3 regions of the Peptoniphilus sp. BV3AC2 genome follow, and region 2 is predicted to be linked to each of the others. Evidence: riboswitches for the same ligand, from Rfam matches in the RefSeq annotation. Region 2 holds a riboswitch; each other region holds the start of a gene.
What was found. Region 2 has a riboswitch for thiamine pyrophosphate ahead of thiT (energy-coupled thiamine transporter ThiT). Riboswitches for the same ligand answer to the same signal wherever they lie in the genome.
Positions count from the first base shown of each region.

Region 1: linked by a shared signal. The riboswitch ahead of thiD (bifunctional hydroxymethylpyrimidine kinase/phosphomethylpyrimidine kinase) and the one ahead of thiT (energy-coupled thiamine transporter ThiT) in region 2 are both predicted to bind thiamine pyrophosphate.
Region 3: linked by a shared signal. The riboswitch ahead of thiC (phosphomethylpyrimidine synthase ThiC) and the one ahead of thiT (energy-coupled thiamine transporter ThiT) in region 2 are both predicted to bind thiamine pyrophosphate.

Region 1 is NZ_AWXD01000027.1:18,995-24,115, forward strand. It holds gene fusA (elongation factor G) at 1-1,397, shown strand, start outside; gene HMPREF1252_RS06750 (PrsW family glutamic-type intramembrane protease) at 1,481-2,275, shown strand; TPP riboswitch at 2,284-2,380, shown strand; gene thiD (bifunctional hydroxymethylpyrimidine kinase/phosphomethylpyrimidine kinase) at 2,411-3,226, shown strand; gene HMPREF1252_RS06760 (ABC transporter ATP-binding protein) at 4,346-5,121, shown strand, end outside.
Region 2 is NZ_AWXD01000031.1:67,006-72,126, reverse strand. It holds gene HMPREF1252_RS08035 (ATP-dependent Clp protease ATP-binding subunit) at 1-248, shown strand, start outside; gene radA (DNA repair protein RadA) at 235-1,584, shown strand; gene HMPREF1252_RS08025 (AAA family ATPase) at 1,830-2,456, shown strand; gene thiT (energy-coupled thiamine transporter ThiT) at 2,562-3,092, opposite strand; TPP riboswitch at 3,107-3,202, opposite strand; gene HMPREF1252_RS08015 (hypothetical protein) at 3,203-3,445, opposite strand; gene HMPREF1252_RS08010 (LCP family protein) at 3,667-4,662, shown strand; gene pyrB (aspartate carbamoyltransferase) at 4,761-5,121, shown strand, end outside.
Region 3 is NZ_AWXD01000008.1:324,124-329,244, reverse strand. It holds partial or broken gene HMPREF1252_RS03410 (SIMPL domain-containing protein) at 1-225, shown strand, start outside; gene HMPREF1252_RS03400 (helix-turn-helix transcriptional regulator) at 505-708, shown strand; gene HMPREF1252_RS03395 (hypothetical protein) at 718-1,140, shown strand; gene HMPREF1252_RS03390 (MerR family transcriptional regulator) at 1,260-2,099, shown strand; gene HMPREF1252_RS03385 (DUF3796 domain-containing protein) at 2,250-2,609, shown strand; gene HMPREF1252_RS03380 (helix-turn-helix transcriptional regulator) at 2,599-2,802, shown strand; TPP riboswitch at 2,881-2,979, shown strand; gene thiC (phosphomethylpyrimidine synthase ThiC) at 3,009-4,325, shown strand; gene HMPREF1252_RS03370 (hypothetical protein) at 4,459-4,770, shown strand; gene HMPREF1252_RS03365 (Ppx/GppA phosphatase) at 4,910-5,121, shown strand, end outside.

The sequences.
Region 1 (5,121 bases), on a different contig from region 2:
AATACTTCAACGGCGAAAAATTCACCAGAGAAGAAGTTCTACGCGGAGTTACAACAGCACTACTAGAAGGTAGAGCAGTACCTCTACTAGTAGGTTCAGCAGAAAAGGGAATCGGAATCGATATTCTACTTAACACCATAGTTAACTACATGCCTGCACCAAACGACGAAAGAGCTCACTCAGGATTTAGATACGAATCTGGAGAAGAAAGAAAAGTAGATGTAAATGAACCATTCTCAGCAGTAGTATTTAAAACAATCACAGACCCATTCGTTGGTAAGATATCTATCTTTAAAGTAATCTCTGGAAAGATTACCAAGGACACTCCAATCTATAACGCAAACAAAGAAGAAATGGAAAAACTTGGCGGAATCTTCTCAATAAGAGGTAAGACTCAACTAGATGTAGAAGAACTTGACGCTGGAGACATTGGAGCAACAACCAAACTTCAATTCACAGAAACAGGGGACTGTCTATGCGACAAGAACCACATAGTTAAATATAAAAACTTAAAATACCCTGCACCAGTTCTATTCTATGCAATCGAACCAAAGACCAAGGGAGACGAAGAAAAACTATCTCAATCACTTAGAAGATTAAGAGAAGAAGATCCTTCATTCACAATCAATAGAAACCCAGAAACTAAACAGCTAACCATAGGCGGACAAGGACAAGTACAACTAGATGTAATCCTTGAAAAACTTAAAAATATGTTTGGCGTAGAAGTAGTTAAGGTTCCATTTATAATTCCATACAGAGAAACCATAAGAAAAGTTGCATCTGTACAAGGAAAGCACAAGAAACAATCAGGTGGAGCAGGACAATACGGAGACGTTTGGATAAGATTTGAACCTTGCGAAGAAGATTTCGTATTCGACGAAGAAGTATTCGGAGGAGCAGTACCTAAGAACTACTTCCCAGCAGTTGAAAAAGGACTAGTAGAATCAAAAGAACACGGAGTACTAGCAGGATATCCTGTTACCAACTTCAAGGCAGTTCTATACGATGGATCTTACCACGACGTAGACTCAAACGAAATGAGTTTCAAACTTGCAGCAAACCTTGCATTCAAAAAAGGAATGGAAGAAGCAGGACCAGTCCTACTTGAACCAATCATGTCAGTAGAAGTATCAATCCCAGATGCATACCTAGGCGATGTAATGGGCGATATGAACAAGAGACGTGGAAGAATTCTAGGAATGGATCAACAAGCAGACGGCACTCAACTACTAATAGCAGAAGCGCCACAAGCAGAAATGTTTGAATACTCAATAGACCTAAGAGCAATGACCCAAGGAAGAGGAACATTCACCATGGAATTCGTAAGATACGAAGAAGTTCCACAAGCAATGGCAGATAAAGTAATAGCAGAAGCAAAAGCTAAAAAAGAAGAATAAAATAATAAAAATTTAGGCACAGGAGACTGTGCCTTTTTATGTAATAAATAAATCTATTATGCTATAATTTCATTGGTGATTAAATGAAAAACAAAAATAAATTACTCATAATATATTTTCTACTCCTAGCAATAGGAATCTACGCACTAATTAGCGCCTACTATGTAGAAGAATTCGAAGGAGAAATATATTTAAAAGTATTTAAAACATCCACAATGCTCTTAATATACATAGTACCAGCGATACTGCTAGGAATAATCCTAGCGAGAAAATACGATGGCAGCACCAAACTATTATTCTTCGCCATAATCACAGGAGCCTTAATAACCCCGTCCATATCCGTCTACGTCAACGAAGCCATAGAAAACGGCTTTGCCTTCTTCATGATGGAAGACACATTTTTCGAATGGCAGGACGCACTAGCAAGCCCATACGCAGAAGAAATATTAAAAATGGCAACAGCAGTACTCTGTATGCTAATTTTAAACTCCAAAAAGAGAATAGACTTTTTGCTTTCAGGATTTGGAGTAGGACTGGGATTTCAAATAATGGAAGACATCGGATATATAATTCCAGAAGACTCCACCTTTGACGAAGTCTCCATGATTATGGATAACTCTATAGATAGAATAAAAGGAGCACTAGGATCACACATGATCTACTCAGCAGTCTTTATGATGGGACTCTACTACTACTCAAGAGGAAAAAAATTAAAAGGACTACTCCTAATGTTAGCAGTAATGATAAACCATTTTATGTGGAATATGCCACTAGCAACCACACTAATAGACATCATAGCAATAGTAATGGTAGTCATAATATTTGTCGTAGAAATAATAAAAATACAGAAAGAGAGCAATTTGCCAAAAAATTTATAAAATAATATAATAAAAACACGGGGAGCAGTAGCTGAGAGTAAGTTCGACTTAGACCCTAAACCAGATTAGGATAATGCCTACGTTGGGACGCTCTTCAAAGAAGAGCTTTTTTTGTACCCTAAAAAAGGAGAAAAAATGGAAAATAACAATAAAAAAACATTGCCCACAGTCTTGACCATAGCAGGCTCAGACTGTAGCGGCGGAGCAGGAATACAAGCAGATTTAAAATCAATCATAACAAACGGATCCTATGGAATGTCAGTCATCACAGCCTTGACAGCACAAAACACCATGGGAGTCACAGCAATAGACGAACCACCGATAGAATTTTTACACAAACAACTAGAAGCAGTCTTCGAAGACATCTATCCCGACGCAATAAAGATCGGCATGGTATTCTCAAAAGAAATCGTAAAAGAAATAGTAGAAACACTTAAAAAATACGACGCCAAAAATATCGTAATAGACCCGGTAATGATAGCCACATCAGGCTCAAAACTGCTATCTGACGACGCCATCGACTCAGTTAAAAAAGACCTGCTACCACTAGCCACAGTAATCACACCAAACATACTAGAAGCAGAAGAACTCAGTGGAATAAAAATAAATAACGAAGAAGACATGGAAAAAGCAGGTAAGAAACTAGTAGAACTGTACGGCGTAGCAGCCTTAGTAAAAGGCGGACACTCAGTAAACGACGCAAACGACGTGCTAGTAACAAAAGAAAAAATAACCTGGTTCAAAGGCAAGAGAATAGAAAACGACAACACCCACGGCACAGGATGCACCCTATCATCAGCCATAGCAACCTACCTATCCCAAGGAAATAGTCTAGAAAAATCCATCGAACTCGCAAAGGACTATCTGTCAGAAGCACTATCAGATATGTTAGACTTGGGTAAAGGAAGAGGACCAATGAACCACGGATATAAAATCACAAGAAAAATGTAAAAAATAGTTAATTAGCTCCTAGGAAACTAGGAGTTTTTTGTTTGGCATGTGGGTTGTGTAGCGGAAGTAACCCGCTTCCATAACCGAGAGTCTCTACACGGAAAGTCCAAAGGAAGGCAGTCACCCTGAGCGGAAGAGCCGAAGGCTCTGGAGTCGAATGGGTATAACTATGGTGGGGTCTATCCCTCCACACAGTCATCCTGAGCGAAGACGGCTCTGCCGTCGAAGTCGAAGGATCTGACCCATATTTAACCCATCTATTCCAAAAAATATTACAAAATACTTTTACAATTGCAGTCACCCTGAGCGAACGAAGTGAGTCGAACGGATATAAGCTATATTTAACTAGTCAAGGCAAGTGAAATCATCCATACATAACCTCACCACGGTTATACCCGTTCGACTCCAATGACTCAGCCTTTGGCTTCGTCATTTCCGCTCAGGGTGACTGTCTTCCGTTAGGATATTTTGATGGTACCCATCTCCGCTCAGGATGACCCGGTGGGTTTTGTAGCGGAAGCATCTTGCTTCCACAGCCGAGAGGCTACAGTAACCCTCCCAATTGCAGTCACCCTGAGCGAACGAAGTGAGTCGAACGGGTAGTTGCTATATTTAACCTAGTCAAGGCAAGTGAAATCATTCATACATAACCTCACCCGGGTTATACCCATTCGACTCCAATGACTCAGCCTTTGGCTTCGTCATTTCCGCTCAGGGTGACTGTCTTCCGTTAGGATGTCATTTTAGAGATATTTCGACTCCAGGTGTCGGTAAATCTTCACCCTCCGCTCAGGGTGACTGTCTTCCGTTAGGATGTCATTGTAGAGATACTTCGACTCCGAGTGTCGGTAAACCTCCACCCTTCGCTCAGGATGACTGCCTTCATCTGGTTCTTCCACTACAAAAAATAACAATGATAACACATGCTATCCAGATAGCATCAAAAACAAAAAAACGCATGCTATCCGGATAGCATCAAAAATAAAAAAATAAAACTCATGCTATCCGGATAGCATCAAAAATAAAACCATACAACCCTGTAAATTTAACAAACTTGTAACACTACCCAATTTTTCTATATATTATAATAATGATAAATAGTAAAAATTCGGAGGACTTATGTTTAAATTTTACAGAGACGTTAGAGAACATTTTATTAAATACAAAAAAAATTATATACTTGCAGTTATTTGCTTAGCTATCGTTGATTTTATAGCGGTGCTTCCTCCAAAAATCATTTCAAATGTGGCGGATAGGATAAATGCATCTACCCTTGATCTAGATTTTCTTAAGAATAACACCATCTACCTAGTGATCATCACCGTTGGGTCCTACCTAATCGGACTCGTTTGGACGAAAAATCTCTGGGTTACTTCAGACTTTTATGGAAGGGATATTAAAACAAAACTATATAATAAGATTTTAAATTCCACCGGCAGGTTTTTCGAAACCCACACCACTGGGGAGTTGATGACAAACCTAACCTCTGACCAAGGTTTCGTAAGAGACGCAATTAGTTTTGGAGTGCTTGCTCTATTTGAAGGTGCAATCTATCCTTTATTTGTCATTGTAATGATGGTCATGAGTTCAAATCTCAAACTGTCTACCATGTCAATTATTCCGATGCTTTTGATAATTCCAATAATCTACTGCATCTCACAGAAGATTGAGCATCAATACACCTATGTGCAAGAAAAAAACTCAAAAATCAACGATGCGGTCCTTGAAATGGCACAGGGAATCAGGGTGGTAAGAGCTTATAGTGGCGAAGAAAACACTATTTCAAATTTCAAAATTTTAACAGATGATGCTTTTAAAGAAAATATTAAACTAAGTCTTTACGAAAGATCCTACGGACTTTTCGCCAACTTTATTCCTGCTTTTTCTTACTTTAT
Region 2 (5,121 bases):
TAGAACTTGATCTTAAATTTACAGAAGACGTGGTAAATTATATTTCTGAAGTTGGTTTCGATAAAGAATATGGAGCAAGACCAATTGCAAGATCTATAAGAACCAATATCGAAGACGTACTTGCGGATAAATTTGTAAATGGAGAGATCGAAAGAGGAGATTCTGTAACCGTTTATAAGAATGGAGAAACCCTTGTAATTCGTAGGAATAAAATAAAAAATAAGGTAGTAGAAAATGTACAAGTGTAGTGAATGTGGATATACTTCTCCTGGATTTTTAGGAAAATGTCCTGAGTGCGGTGCCTGGGGCTCAATGGAAGAGACCAAGGAGGAGAAGAAAACAAAATCCGTATCAAAGACAGAAATCTTTAAATCCAAAGGCTCAAAACCCTTAAAAGATGTGGAAGCATTGGAAGGCGAGAGAATCCTCACGGGAGTTTCTGAGTTTGATAGAGTAATGGGCGGGGGAATTTTAAAAGATTCCCTCACCATTTTAACTGCAAGACCAGGAGCAGGTAAGTCAACCCTTCTTCTTCAAGTTTCAAATATTTTGGCTTCAAAAGGAAAAAAAGTGCTCTATGCATCTGGAGAAGAATCGGCAAGTCAAATAAGACAGAGGGCTAAGAGAATCGTAGAAAATATTTCTGATAATCTCTTTGTAATTTCAACTAATAACCTTGTGGATGTGCTGGATGAAGTGGAGAGTTTGGACTGCGACTTTGTAATTGTGGATTCAATACAGACTTTTATCATCCCAAATATCGAATCGAGAGCAGGTTCACCGACGCAGATAATGGAATCCATCCACATATTAATGAATATGGCGAAGAATGAAACGAGACCAAGGGCAGTGTTTATCGTAGGACAGATGACGAAGGAAGATTCACTTGCGGGAGTGAGATCTCTAGAACACGCGGTGGACACAGTGCTTTTATTATCTGGAGAAACCTATGAAGAGTTAAGGATACTTTCCACAACTAAGAATAGATATGGAAGCACAGGAGAGATGGGATTTTTCAAAATGGATGAAAAAGGTCTCACCTCTATCGACAATCCTTCAGAATACTTCATGACGGAGAGAGAAAATGGAAAAAATGTCCCTGGCTCAGCATTATCTGTAACGAGGGAAGGGACAAGACCAATCATACTCGAAGTGGAATCATTGGTTTCAAAATCATTTATGCCATATCCGTCGAGAGTTTCAGAACATCTTAGAAAGGAACAACTTTTTACACTAATATCAATCCTTGAAGAGAGAGGAGAAGTTCCAATGATGGATAAAAACGTGGTTGTTAAAACTACAGGCGGGATAAAACTTCAAGATACCGCATCCAATTTATCGGTTATTGTAAGCATCTATTCAAGTCTTGTAGGTAAGCCAGTAAAAGCATCAAGCGTTTTTATTGCAGACGTAGGACTTACTGGAGAACTAAAAGTTTGTCCGTCCATAGATGTAAGAATCTCCGAAGCAAGACGCATGGGATTTAAACATATCTACGTTCCGAAAAATATTAAACAAGAATCGAAAGATTTAGTAAAATTAAATCACATAATGGAAGTTTTGAAACATTCAATAGAAGAGTAAACCAAGGGCAACCTTGGTTTTTATATTGCAATTAAAAATTTTTTTAAAATTTCTTAAATAATAGAGTACTTTCAATATGTTATAATGAAAATAAAAGAAGTATGAACTTGGCAAAGAATAAAATATTTAAACAAACTTTATAAGAAATCTAGAAAATTCATTGACTTTGAATAATTATTCTAATATTATTAACTTTATTTTCATATATTTGTGCTAAAGTAGTACCATACTTATAGGAGAAGATTATGTTTAAAAAAATTTTTAATTTATCAAATAAAAAATCAAATACACTTATAACCATAGATAGACAGTACGGATCCAAGGGTGATTTAATTGCCCAGAAACTTGCAACTAGACTTGAAGCAGAATATTTTGATGAAAATATAATTGAGCTTAAGACTTTGGAAACTCAGGTAGATTTAAGTTCTGTGTCCAAGGACGATTCATTTTTAAAAGGAACTGTCTATGATCTATATAGGGAGAATGATTCCTATTCAGAAGAAGACATGATGATCTCTGACGCAAGATTTTTGGCAGAAGCGAAAACCATAAGAGATATTGCAAAGAGTAGAAATGCTATTATCCTAGGCAAATGCGCAGGATATGTACTTAGAGATTACAAACCACTTAATATATTTATAGCGGCAGACTTTGATGATAGAGTAAAAAATATTATGGATCAGATGAGCTATGATGAAGAAAGAGCCACCAGTAAGATTAAGAAGATGGATATGAGGCGTATTAATCACTACGAAAGATTTACAAAGGGTAACTTTGGACAAGCATCAGAATATGACTTCACAATCAACACCTCTAAGTTTTCTGTGGATGAAATAGTAAACATAATCATAAGTCTAAAAAATAATTATTAAATAGATTAGAAATACATTTTCTGAATAAATAAAAAGTCCCCTTAAAATAATAAGGGGATTTTCTTGTTTTAAAACTTTAAAAAATATTAAATTATAATTAAAAATTTAATTTTTAGCTTTTAAAAATTTTTCAAATTTTGGGTAGATGATTGCTAGTACTGCACATGTAAGCACTAGTTCTGGACCCATGTAGGTTATGTTGTAGATGAATGAATAATAGTATGGATTCATTCCTTCTGGTGCGTAGATATACCAAACGAACGCTCCTGAGATAAATACAGAAATAAATCTTAAGAAAATTGCAAGAGCAGCACCCATTGTGGCTTTTATTCTATCTCCTCTTATAGCACCTGCGAATCCTAAAACTCCAAATCCAACTAAGTAATCAAAGATTATAGATAGTGGATGTAGAGAAAATCCTCCACTTAGTAAGAATTTTAGAACTCCAAAAGTTGTACTTGCTAGAAGTCCGTTCTTAAATCCCCATTTTTGTGAATAGAGAATAAGAGGTAACATTGCAAGTGCGGTAACTGAACCGCCTTGTGGCATCCTCCAGATTTTAATATAATCTAGGACGATACTTAGTGCGATGAAGATTCCACCTTCAACGATTCTTAATAAATTTGATCTTTTCATTTTTTCCTCCTCTTATTAAGAGGGGACCTGTTCGCTACGCCGGCATTACCCGGATCAGCTCTAGGGTCGGAATTAAATCCCTCTCAGCGATGGCTCCCCTTAAAATATATTTAATACTCACTTATGGAATAGAAATGTTCTCCATCTCCATCCATAAAAGTAGGTATTCCAATTTGGTTATTTTTCTTGAACTTATCAAAATATGGATCAGAATCTCTATATTTTAAAAATTCTTTTAAATTTTTAATAGAACTTGTAATATCTACAATTCTAACTTCTTCATTTAGTTTCTTTGCGTACTCAACTGCAGGTGGGCAATAAGGGCAAAGACCTGAGATAAAAAGTGTCTTCATTTTTTCCTCTATATTTTATAAGTGATAAAAAATATTAAATTAATTCACTAGATTCTATGATAACACTAAAAATTATTTATGTACAGTGAGGGGTTTTATTTATAATCTTATAAATTTTGAAAAATAGCAGCTCATGTGTTAAAATAAAGACTTAGGTAATAATTACATAAATAATTTGAAAAATATTCACAGATGTGAAAATTATTATAAAGAGGTGACTGATGAAGAAACTTATAAAAGTTTTCTTTGTTTTAGTAGTGCTGTCATTGTCAGGATTACTAATATTTTTATATGCAACTAAGCCTGGAATTGCCAAGATAGGCGTGGATAAACTTAAAAGGCAGACGGAAGAAAAAGAAAAACAAAAAAATATTTTCGACAATAAAAAGAGGATAAACATACTCTTACTTGGAGCAACAAGTACTTCTACTCTTGCAAATCCAGAGTCAAAAGAGAGAGGTCAATCTGATACAATAATGCTTATCTCTATTGACGCTATTGAAAACAAGGTACAAGTTTTATCCATACCAAGAGATTCATGGGTTAAGATAAAAGGTCATGGCGAGAGAAAGATAAATGATGCATACGTACTTGGAGATGTTCCTCTAGCTGTAGATACGATTGAAAATTTACTTGACACATACATTGATCACTATGTGGTAGTTAAGTATGATATCATCGAACAACTTGTAGATGCACTAGGTGGAGTGGATATCGAGTGGAATAGACCTGATTACAAGTACGAAGACAACTGGATCTATCCGCCTCTTAAGATTGATTTAAAGAGGGGTACAAACCACTTAAATGGTAGAGAAACTGTTGCTTATTTAAGAGCAAGAAAGGCTTATAGGGATTCTGACCTTGGAAGAATAGATGCTCAACAAGGTTTCCTTATGCAAATATTCAAGGAGTTAAAATCTCCAAGCACCATTCTATTAGTTCCAAAACTTTTGGAAATGGCTGTTAACAATGTGGAAACAGATTTAACTTACGGTGATATTGCGTATCTTGCAACCTGGGGACTTAAATTAAATAGCACCGATATTAGAATGGATAAAATAACAGGTGACTTCGTTAAGAAGACTCAAAGCGGTGTTGAGGTAGATGTTATAGATCTATACAAGACCCAAGCAATTAAAAAACTTCACGAGTTTCCATTTAATTTTGTGATGCCTGATAGGACACAAGAAATGGAAAGCATAACCGTAGGTAATTAAATTTAATATAAATATTTTTTAAATTTACCTTGACATTACTTTCTCTATGATGTAAACTTCTTAAGAACAAAAAAGAAGATACATTTAGGAGGATAATAATGATTAGGAATTTGATTGAACCTCGTGATTTCACAACTGAAGAGTTAAGTAGACTTTTTGATCTGGCTGATGACATTATTTCAAACCCACGTAAGTACATGGATGTTTGTAAAGGATATGTCTTAGCCAGTCTTTTTTTTGAGCCTTCAACTAGAACCAGACTTTCATTCGAAACTGCAATGAATAGACTTGGTGGTAGGGTAGTAGGTTTCTCAGATGCAAAAGTTTCTTCAACTTCAAAGGGAGAATCACTAGTAGATACGCTAAGAACTGTAGAAAACTATGCGGATATCTGTGCGATGAGACATCCTAAGGACGGGGCAGCACTACTTGCTACCAAGTACTTAAAAACTATGCCAA
Region 3 (5,121 bases), on a different contig from region 2:
GAAAATTCCAGAGAAAAAGCTGAGATATTAGCAACAGCAGCAGGAGTAAAATTGGGAGAAGTGCAAAGCATCGACTATTCTTGGGGAGAAATAGATATCAGGACATCTCCAGTGGATATGTTTGAGATTGGATCATACAAAATGGAATCTTCTTATGATATCGACATAGAGCCAGATGATATTGACGTTGCCGATACGGTAACCATCCTATGGGAGATAAAATAGTAGAATAAATGCGGAAAATTTAAGAAAGAAAACATAGACTCTTGGGATAATCCCAGGAGTCTTTTTTTGTTTTATCTAAAAATTCTTGGCAAAAAATCCTTGGAGAAAATTTACAAAAATTCTTTGGTTCAAAAAAATATTTGACGACAAAACAAAAACTTGGTACTATAAATGTAACATATGTACTAAAAATGTAACCAAAATAATTTCTAGAAATAAATTAAGCGATAAACATTATGAAAATTTCAAAACAAATTGCTTAAGAAGTAAGGTGATTTAGTGGAAGTAGTAATTGAAAATAAAATTGCACAGTTTCGAAAAGAAAAGGGACTTTCCCAACACAAATTGGCGGAAGCGGTGGGACTTAAGAGGAGATCCATCATGGCATACGAAAGTAATACCATCAGCCCGACACTGGAAACTGCGTACAAAATCTGCAAAGTTTTGGGAAAAGATATGACGGAAGTCTTCATATTTAAATAGGAGGTTAAAATGGGACTATTATTTAATACATCAGAAGAAATAACTGACAAGGTACTTGAAACATTTGACGATAAAGAAAATTACCTAGTGGTATTTAAACACAATGATACAAAGACGGATCTCTTTAAGTGGCTTGCAATAGGAGGTCTATACTATACAATGGATTCAAGCAGAAGCTTCATTTTAAATTTCAGTCACAGAGGAATCTATGAAGTGGAAATCAGCAACAACATGAAAAAGAATTTTCTAATCATGCCATGGAATGAAATCAGCTCCTTTGAAGTAGTAAAAAAGAATAAAAAGGCAATCATAACCTTGGTCCATGTAGGCAAGAAGGTTTCCTACGAAGTACCATTTACCGGCAAAATCGCAAAGGGAAACGAAGAAAGATTTGCAAAGCTCGAAGAAAAAGAATGGAACAGAATCGAATAAGGGTGGAAGTCTTATATAATCAATGAAAAATTCGGCTCTTAGGAAATCCTAAGATTATTTAAAATATCACTTGACCTGCACCTTGGGGGCGGTGTTACTCTCTAATAAAGGAGGGAATTATGCTTAGAAATGAAGTTCAAAACAAGACGGGGCTTACTAGGAAGGCGATTGAATACTACGAAGAAAAAGGGATCATAGATCCAGTTCGTCTTGAAAATGGTTATAGGGATTACAGCGAGAAGGATGTGGAGATTTTAGAAAAGGTGGCTCTCTTCACAAAGCTTGGGTTAAATCTAAAAGAGATAAGGGAGATTATTTTCGGTGACGGGACTCTTTCTTCTGTGCTTAGAACCAAGCAGTATGAGCTTAGCGTTGAGGAAAAGAAAAAGGAAATTCTTGAAATGATTGTCAAAGGCGCAGATAAAAGCACAATTGATGAGAAGGTAAAGAATTTGGAAATGACAGACACCATTTATAAAAAACTTGTAAATGTGTTTCCGGGTTACTATGGACAGATGTTTTTCTCCGCATACAGACCATTTTTAAATGAGCCTTTAGAGGAAGATGGAAGAGATGCTTTTGAAAAATTCGTAGAGTACTTGGACTCTTTGCCAGAGTTTAATCTTACAGATGAAGAAAAAGAATACTTGGATAAAATATCCACTGGATTTGATATGGAAACTTTGGAAGAGATAAATAAATCTAAAATAGATGCGGTAAGTAATTCCAAAGAATGGATCGAAGAAAATAGAGAGTTCCTAGATGAGTACGAAAAATATAAGAATAGCGACGAATACAAAAATAGCGAGGTTAAAAAACTTCAGGATAAACTAACTAAGTACATGGCGGACAATAATTATTATGAAGTTGCTATCCCACTTATTCGAAAATTCAGCCCAAGTTACGACGAATATTACAGAAAGCTTATAAAAGCAAACGAAGATTATTTGAATAGATAAAATAAAAAAGAGGTTTGGAAATATTATTTTGCAAATCTCTTTTTTTCTATTATAAAAATTCTTAAAAATCTAAAAAAATATTGAAAGATAATTATTTATGTGGTATATTTATAACATAAAGATAGAAATATATCACAAAGGAGTATTTTTATGAAAAGAAAAATAAATTTTCTAGGGTTTTTATCATTGGTTTCAATGGTTGCTCTTCTCGGTACAGTAACGGAAGAAAAAGGCTGGTATGGATTTTTGGGTTTTCTCTATTATTTAAGATATTTTTGGATTATTCCAGATGAATCCTTTAAAGAGTATGTAAAAAATTCAGCCACTCTAGCATTCTTTGTCCAAATATTTTCTATGGTTCTGCTTTTAACCATTCTGGGGCTTTTGAAGAATGAAAATTATATTCAATTTGCATTTGGAATTGCTTTTAGTTTAGGAGTATTTGTATTTACAATATCAATTGTAGTAGCAGAGTGGAAGGAAACGCAAGGTATCTTAAATGATAAGTAATAGAATCAAAGAATTTAGAGCAAGGAATAACATGAGCCAGGAAGATTTGGCGAACGCGGTCGGAGTGAGAAGAGAGACCATAGGAAATTTGGAAAATGGTAGGTACAATCCTTCTCTAGTACTGGCGTGGAACATAGCAAAGGTCTTTGGTGTAACTATCGAAGAAATATTTACTATTTATAATGATGATTAAATTTAATTAGTTTTAAAAGAGGTTTGGAAATATTATTTTGCCAAATCTCTTTTTTATATTTATAATAATAATTGTAAATTAATAATCTATGGGAGCTATGTGCTGAGAGGAAGTTAGACTTCGACCATTTTTACCTGCAGGATAATGCCTGCGTGGGATGAGGCATGTTATTCTCCTATAAATTTTTTAGGAGGTTTTTTTAATTTATGAAGTATAAGACACAGATGGAAGCTGCAAAACATGGTTTTGTAACTGAAGAGATGAAGATCGTTGCGAAGAAAGAAAATGTCAGCGAAGAATTTCTTTTAGAGAAGATTGCAAAAGGTGAAATTGTCATTCCTAGAAATAGAAATCACAAATCTATCTCTCCAGAAGGAATAGGCACTGGACTTAAGACTAAGATCAATGTTAATCTTGGGATTTCTAAGGATCTAAACGACCTTGACCTTGAAATGCAAAAGGTGGATATGGCGCTTAAGATGGGTGCGGAATCCATAATGGACCTATCCAATTACGGAAAGACTCAAGAATTTAGAAAGAGACTTATCGAAAAATCTACTGCAATGGTGGGAACAGTTCCTATGTATGATGCGGTTGGATTCTTGGATAAGGGACTTAGTTTTATAAAGGCAGAAGAATTCTTAGATGTAGTTAGAAACCATGCAGAAAACGGAGTAGACTTCGTGACTATTCACTGTGGAATAAACAGAGCAAACTCAGAAATTTTCATGAGAAATAGAAGAGTTAACGAAATAGTATCCCGTGGTGGATCACTTCTATTTGGTTGGATGAAGATGAACGACAGAGAAAATCCATTCTACGAATACTACGATGAACTTTTGGAAATCTTGAGAGAATACGACGTTACACTATCCCTTGGAGATTCTCTAAGACCAGGCGGAATCCATGATGCGACAGACCCTTCACAGATTGCAGAGCTTATAACTCTAGGTGAACTTACCAAGAGAGCTTGGGAAAAAGATGTACAAGTCATCATCGAAGGACCGGGACACGTGCCAATAGACGATATAGAAATGAATATGAGACTCGAAAAGAAACTCTGCCACAATGCACCATTCTATGTATTAGGACCACTAGTTACAGACATCGCACCTGGATATGACCACATCACCAGTGCCATAGGAGGAGCAATAGCAGCAAGCTACGGAGCAGACTTCTTATGCTATGTAACACCGGCAGAACACTTAAGACTACCAGATGTAAACGACGTAAAAGAAGGAATAATCGCAGCTAAGATTGCAGCGCACGCAGGAGATATCGCAAAACTTAAATCTGCAAGAGAAATCGACCTTGAAATGAGTAAGAGAAGACAGAAACTCGACTGGGAAGGTATGTTTGAACTTGCAATAGATCCAGAAAAATGCAGAGAATACAGAGCATCATCAACACCAGAAGAAGAAGGCACCTGCACCATGTGCGGAAGCATGTGTTCAATGAAAAATATGAATTTAATCCTTGAAGGAAAAGATATAATTATAAACCCTATGGAATCAAACAAATAACAGAAATAAAAATCAAGTACAGATAGCCTTGCTAAAAATAATTAGCAGGGCTATTATTTATTTAAAGATATTAAAAAACCTAGCCCTTCGATTATCTAAGGACTAAGATAATATGAAAATCTAAGGAGAAAATATGAAGATAGAAGACTTTACAGAAAGAGAACAAACTCAAATAAAAAATGGACTTTCCACCGCAGAAATCACAGATAAAGAAGCAAAAGACAAGATTCTGGCACTACTACCAGAAGGATGGATAAAGAAGATTCCGTTCTTTGTAAGAAAACACGCCACCACCAAGACCATCGAAAGAATTGCAAGAGACTATCCAAAGCTCTTTGAAGTGGCGAAGATGCCTGGCGAACTTCCAGAAAAAGAAAGAGATGAACTACAAAAGATAATCACGGACATATTTCGTGAAAAAATGGCAAAACACAATATAAAATAATAAAAGAAGCAGGCATTGTATAAATTGTCTGCTTTTGGTGTTTTTAGCAAAAAATATTTGTAATTTCTATACACAAATTTTACAAATACTTTAAAGAGGCTATACTTTATTTATATATAATTTTTAAGGAGATGGACTTATGATTTATTCAGTTATAGATATCGGATCAAACACGATTAGAATGTCAGTTTTTAAGGTTGTCGGAAAAGAAGCAATAAGCCTTTTTAGTGAGAAGGAGCAGGCATCTCTTCGCAACTATTTTTCCAATGGGAAACTCAGAAAAAAAGGGATTAAGAGACTGATTTCAGTTCTAGAAAAATTTAAATACATTGTAGATAATTTTGATGATAT